DNA from 3 places in the Blautia sp. OM06-15AC genome. Region 2 is predicted to be linked to each of the others. Evidence: predicted binding sites of a transcription regulator. Region 2 holds the regulator's gene; each other region holds the start of a gene.
The links. Region 2 encodes Rex, which represses fermentation and respiration genes when NADH is low (regulators of the CRP and FNR family bind a similar motif). Its sites were predicted from a motif close to ATTGTTAANTANTTAACAAT; they were not measured.
Positions count from the first base shown of each region.

Region 1 (2,206 bases), on a different contig from region 2:
TGCAACCATTTCTGAACTTTATGATTTAACCCAGACCATTGCCGCAAAAATCTTTGAAGGCAAAACGTATCCATGGGAAGTGCTTCCGCTCATTAAAGATTTTATTCTTGAACTCGGCGAAACACTCGATCCGGCAGAATACGAAAAACGCGGTGAAAATGTCTGGATCGCAAAAGATGCCGTGATCGCACCGACCGCTTCCATTAACGGCCCATGCATCATTGGAAAAGGCGCTGAGATCCGTCAGTGTGCCTTTATCCGCGGAAACGCCATCGTCGGCGAAGGCGCTGTCGTTGGAAACTCCACCGAACTGAAAAATGTCATTCTCTTTAATAAAGTACAGGTTCCGCATTACAACTATGTCGGCGACTCTGTTCTTGGATACAAAGCCCATATGGGTGCCGGTTCCATTACTTCCAATGTAAAATCCGATAAGAAGCTCGTTGTTGTCAAAGGCGCAGATGAACAGATCGAAACCGGACTGAAAAAATTCGGTGCGATGCTCGGCGATGAAGTCGAGGTCGGCTGTAACAGCGTATTGAACCCGGGAACGGTTGTCGGAAGAAATTCCAACATTTATCCACTCTCCTGTATTCGCGGTGTGATCCCGTCAGGTCATATTTTTAAGAATGCGAAAGAAATTGTCAAAAAAATCTGATAATTAAAAAAATTCTCTTTTATCGAGAGAAAACCAAACCGATTGATTTAAAAGACCGCCGGAAATTTTATCGTTTTCCGGTGGTCTTTGCAATTTTTTATCAAAATATGCTGGACGAATGACCAATTTTGTGAGACAATAACCATAGGTCTGTGAACAGGCTGGAAACAGTCCGTTCGAAAGACAAAAGCTCAAATAAGTACATATTTGAAAGGAGTTTAACAATGACTTATTCACACGAAGTAGAAATGATGTGTCCGGTTGCCCAGGGCGTGCATCACGGTGCAGCTCCGATTCCGGAGGAAGCAAAATGGGTAAAAGCAAAAGAAATCAAAGACATTTCCGGATTCACTCACGGTATTGGCTGGTGCGCACCGCAGCAGGGTACCTGCAAGCTGACTCTGAACGTAAAAGAGGGCGTTATCCAGGAAGCTCTCGTTGAGACCATCGGATGTTCAGGAATGACTCATTCTGCAGCTATGGCATCTGAGATTCTGCCAGGACTTACCATCCTTGAGGCACTGAATACTGACCTTGTGTGTGATGCTATCAATACTGCTATGAGAGAGCTCTTCCTGCAGATCGTTTACGGAAGAAGCCAGAGTGCATTCTCCGAGGACGGACTGGTTGTAGGCGCAGGCCTGGAAGACCTTGGTAAAGGACTTCGTTCCCAGGTTGGTACCATGTACGGAACTCTTGCAAAAGGACCTCGTTATCTGGAGATGACCGACGGTTATGTAACAGGTATCGCTCTGGATGCAGATGATGAGATTATCGGTTACAAATTCATCAACTTCGGAAAGATGATGGACTTCATCAAAGCCGGCGATGATGCAAACACAGCTTTCGAAAAAGCAAGCGGACAGTACGGACGTGTTGCTGATGCTGTTAAGATCGTTGACCCGAGAAAAGAGTAATCAGATAATTTAGGAGGATAGGAAAATGGCTTTATTTGAATCATATGAAAGAAGAGAGAAACAGATTCTGGCTAAGCTTGCTGAGTACGGAATCAACTCCATCGAAGAAGCTGCAGAAGTTACAAAAGCTGCTGGCCTTGATGTATACAAAATGATCGAAGGCATTCAGCCAATCTGCTTCGAGAATGCAAAATGGGCTTACACTGTAGGCGCAGCAATCGCAATCAAAAAAGGATGCCGCAAAGCTTCTGAAGCTGCTGCAGCAATCGGTGAGGGACTTCAGTCCTTCTGTATCCCGGGTTCTGTAGCAGATCAGCGTAAAGTTGGTCTTGGCCATGGTAACCTTGGTAAAATGCTTCTGGAAGAGGACACCGAGTGCTTCGCATTCCTGGCTGGACATGAGTCCTTCGCAGCTGCTGAGGGTGCTATCGGTATCGCTGAAAAAGCAAACAAAGTACGTCAGAAACCTCTGCGTGTTATCCTGAACGGTCTTGGAAAAGACGCTGCTCAGATCATCGCTCGTATCAACGGCTTTACTTATGTAGAGACTGAGTATGACTACTACACCGGAGAACTGAAAGAAGTATTCAGAAAAGCATACTCCGATGGACCGCGTGCGAAAGTTAACTGC
Region 1 is NZ_QULD01000009.1:116,776-118,981, forward strand. It holds gene DXB83_RS12255 (acyltransferase) at 1-658, shown strand, start outside; gene DXB83_RS12260 (iron-sulfur cluster assembly scaffold protein) at 883-1,575, shown strand; gene DXB83_RS12265 (GGGtGRT protein) at 1,601-2,206, shown strand, end outside.
Region 1: the regulator Rex is predicted to act here: its motif matches at 744-763, upstream of DXB83_RS12260 (iron-sulfur cluster assembly scaffold protein).

Region 2 (2,206 bases):
TACTCCCCTGCCAGCGGACGGGATACGCCAATTCCAAAGATGGCATCTATGATAACAGTATATTCCCGGAAATCCGGATTCTTAACCTCACGGACCCCATAATTTTCCGCAATTTTCTTCTGTGCTCTCATGCCTTCACTGTATTTTTCCGGATTTCCAAGACAGAACAGTTCCGCATCCACCCCTTTCGTCTTTAAAATCCGTGCAATTGCCGCACCGTCCCCTCCATTATTTCCGGGACCGCACACAGCAAGGACTTTTCCTGTATCCCATGTTCCATTTTGAAGCTCCTCCACGCAGGACAGCGCTGCGCGCTCCATCAGTACCAGGGACGGTACCCCCATGGTTTCGATCGTATTGCGGTCTGCCTGCTTCATCTGTGCTGCTGTAAGAATCCGTTTCATCGCTTTTCCTCCTTTTCCTTCCTTATCCGGAAAGTGAACAGAAAAAGTCTCCGGTTTCCCGAAGACTCTCCTGCTTTTGTTTTGGTTTCTTAATTGTTCTTTGGATGCTCCGCCTCATATCTGGTCAGATTGTAGGAGAGACGCATCAGACTTTCGGAAAGATGGACGTTCTCGACGATCACATCTTTCGGAAGTTTTAAGTTTAGATCGGTATGTGCAAAATTCCAGATTGCTTTTACACCGTTGTCCACGAGAATCTCTGCCATCTCTACCGCTTTTGCTTTTGGCAGTGTCAAAGCCGCAATCTCTACATGGTGTTCCTTGATAAATTCCGGAAGCTCGTCCGCCATGCGGATTTCAATTCCGCGCACGGAGATTCCTTTTAATACCGGGTTGACGTCAAAAATACCGACCGTTTTGAATCCGCTTCTTTCAAAGGCCGCATAATTGGCAAGCGCCTGTCCCAGATTTCCGGCTCCGACAAAAATCATATTGTGGACTCTGTCCAGACCTAAGATTTTTCCAATCTCGCTGTACAGATACCGCACGTTATAACCATACCCCTGCTGGCCAAAGCCGCCGAAATTATTTAAGTCCTGGCGAATCTGGGAAGCTGTCACTTTCATCCGCTCGCTCAGCTCACCGGAAGAGATCCGTTCTACTCCGTCCTCCAGCAATTCGCCCAGGTAACGATAATATCTAGGAAGTCTTTTGATAACTGCCCGCGAAATTCCTTTTTCTTCCAAGATAAATTCCTCCTTATTTACACCTGCATATATTCATATTATATATGGTTGATAGAAAATTGTCAAAGATTTCTTGAAATTTTGTGTATTACTCTCTATAATAAGGATGGTGTGTTATGTCAAAATACAGAAATATGTTATCTGGAGGAACCACATGATTCTTGCATGTCAGAATATCTCGAAAGCATTCGGGACAACGGAAATTATCAAAAATGCATCTTTTCATATAGAAGAACGCGAAAAAGCCGCACTGGTCGGCATCAACGGCGCTGGAAAATCGACGCTGTTAAAAATCATCATCGGCGAAATGAGGGCCGATGAGGGAGAGGTCATCCTCTCCAAAGGAAAGACGATGGGCTATCTCGCCCAGCATCAGGATCTGACCGGACACCTTTCCATTTACCAGGAAGTGCTGACCGCGAAACAGAATCTGATCGATATGGAGGAACGCCTCCGTCAGATGGAAAGTGATATGAATACAAAATCCGGTGCAGAGCTGGATGAACTTCTTTCCACCTACACCCGCCTCTCCCATACCTTTGAACTGGAAAACGGATACGCGTACCGCAGTGAAGTCGTCGGTGTTTTAAAAGGTCTTGGCTTTTCCGAGAGCGATTTTGAAAAACAGGTGGACTCCCTCTCCGGCGGTCAGAAGACCCGCGTGGCACTTGGTAAACTGCTGCTTACCAAACCGGACATCATTCTGCTCGACGAGCCGACCAACCACCTCGATATGGACTCGATCTCCTGGCTCGAAACGTATCTTTTAAATTACAGCGGAGCCGTCCTGATCGTCTCCCATGACCGTTACTTTCTCGACCGCGTTGTCACAAAAGTCGTTGAAGTGGACAATAAAAAAGTAACAACTTTTGAGGGAAACTATACCGCCTACAGTCAGAAAAAAGCAATGCTCCGTGAAGCCGCTTACCATGCCTGGGTCAACCAGCAGCAGGAAATCCACCATCAGGAAGAAGTCATTGCAAAGCTGAAATCTTTCAACCGCGAGAAATCCATCAAACGCGCCGAGAGCCGTGAAAAAATGCTGGACAAAATGGA
Region 2 is NZ_QULD01000001.1:595,834-598,039, reverse strand. It holds gene DXB83_RS02900 (bifunctional ADP-dependent NAD(P)H-hydrate dehydratase/NAD(P)H-hydrate epimerase) at 1-404, opposite strand, end outside; gene DXB83_RS02895 (redox-sensing transcriptional repressor Rex) at 494-1,150, opposite strand; gene DXB83_RS02890 (ABC-F family ATP-binding cassette domain-containing protein) at 1,305-2,206, shown strand, end outside.

Region 3 (2,206 bases), on a different contig from region 2:
TCAGGAGGAGTGCAAGCTCCTTCTGATAAACTGCGGAACAGTTATTCAGTTATGAGCAAGTAGCGAAGCGGATTGCGAATATCCGCTTCGCATGTGGGAAACGAATTGTGTTCGTTACGCCATGATTTTGCGGAACAGATCCTTCAGATCTTCTACGCTTGCATCCTTCGGGTTGCCCGGTGCGCAGGCATCTGCGTGTGCGGAATCTGCAAGGAACTGCAGATCTTCTTCTTTGACTGCCTCGAGAACAGATGGGATTCCAACGTCTGCGGACAGCTTCTTAACAGCATCAATCGCTGCTTTTCTGTACTCTTCCTGAGACATTTCGTCTACACCTGTAACGCCCATGGCACGTGCGATTTCGCGGTATTTCTCACCGGTGCACTCCTGGTTGTATTCCATAACGATCGGAAGCATCATGGCACATGCAACACCGTGTGGGGTATCATAAACAGCACCAAGGGTGTGTGCCATGGAGTGAGCGATTCCAAGACCTACGTTGGAGAAGCCCATACCTGCGATGTACTGGCCAAGAGCCATTCCTTCGCGTCCCTCTTTGGTGTTTGCGACAGCACCGCGCAGAGATTTGGAGATGAGTTCGATGGCTTTGAGATGGAACATGTCAGTCATTTCCCATGCAGCTTTTGTGGTGTAACCCTCGATTGCGTGGGTCAGAGCGTCCATACCGGTAGAAGCGGTCAGTCCTTTTGGCATGGAGGACATCATATCCGGGTCAACAACTGCGATGATTGGCATATCGTGCGGGTCAACGCATACGAATTTACGTTTTCTTTCAACGTCTGTGATAACGTAGTTGATGGTAACCTCTGCAGCAGTACCGGCTGTGGTCGGAACAGCGATGATCGGTACGCATGGATTTTTGGTCGGTGCAGTGCCTTCAAGGCTTCTGACATCCTCAAACTCCGGGTTTGCGATGATGATACCGATTGCTTTGGAGGTATCCATAGAAGAACCGCCGCCGATGGCGATCAGATAGTCAGCGCCGGATGCCTTGAAAGCTTCTACGCCGTGTTTTACGTTTTCGATGGTCGGGTTTGGCTTGATATCGCTGTAAAGCTCATAGTCGAGTCCGTTTGCGGTCAGAATATCGGTTACTTTGGAAGTAACGTTGAATTTAATCAGATCCGGGTCAGAGCATACGAAAGCTTTCTTGAAGCCGTGTGCCTTTGCTTCATTTGCGATCTCGGCAATAGCGCCTGCTCCGTGATAAGAGGTTGCATTTAAATTAATACGATTTGCCATGATTGAAAAACTCCCTTCTAAAATGAATAAATGGTTTTACTGAACTTGTTATTATATTAACAAATCCGGAAGGGAAAAAGAAAGTGACAGAAGAAGCGAAGTGTAACACTTTAAAAAAAATCGCCATTGTGACAAAAACAACAGAACAAAATTTGTGAAAAATAACCAGAGAGTGTCTGAAAAACCATTTCCGCAATCTGCAAGCCCCACTTTGACACGCGCTCTAAGAGAGCAGCTGCAGATTCCGGAACAGTTTTTTTAAGTCTTCCGGCATTGCCCGGACGAGAAGAGCTGCAAACTCGGAAGGTGTCAGATCCATGCCGGTAAGCACCCATTTTACGGTCATGGTGATGGAACCCTGACAGTACATTTCGAGAAGAAAATGCATTTCCGGTGAAACCGGACTGCCGCTTTTTTCGTGAATCAGATTTTCGTAGAACGCGAGAATCAGGTCAAAATCGTGCTCACGCAGAGAATTCTGCTTGTCGTAGCGGAAGGCAGCGGCGAAAAAAGCTTTTTCTTTCTGAATATAGGTAAATTTCTTTTCCAGACTGTCAAAAACGGTCGTTCCGCGCCCCATATGTTCGAAGGATTTTGTCAGTAATTTATCAAAGTACCAGTTGATTAGATCGTATTTGTCGAGAAAATTGCGGTAGAAGGTCTGGCGGGTAACACCGCAGATTTCACAGATCTGGCGCACGGTGATCTCTTCAACGGGTGTTGTTTTCATGCACTCCTTCATGGATTCGGCAAGACGGTATTTTGTTTTTTCTCCTTTGGGAGCAGATACGGTGGAATGGATCATCCGGGTAGTTTCCTTTCGCTTCGAAAATTGTAACTATGCAGAGTTATGCATATATTATAACGCGAATCCGAAAAAATAAAAAGCCCTGAACATGTTCCGGAGATAAGATACAGGAACATATTCAGGACGATTTTGCTT
Region 3 is NZ_QULD01000002.1:63,706-65,911, forward strand. It holds gene fucO (lactaldehyde reductase) at 115-1,263, opposite strand; gene DXB83_RS03915 (TetR/AcrR family transcriptional regulator C-terminal domain-containing protein) at 1,487-2,068, opposite strand; gene codB (cytosine permease) at 2,205-2,206, opposite strand, start outside.
Region 3: the regulator Rex is predicted to act here: its motif matches at 1,308-1,327, upstream of fucO (lactaldehyde reductase).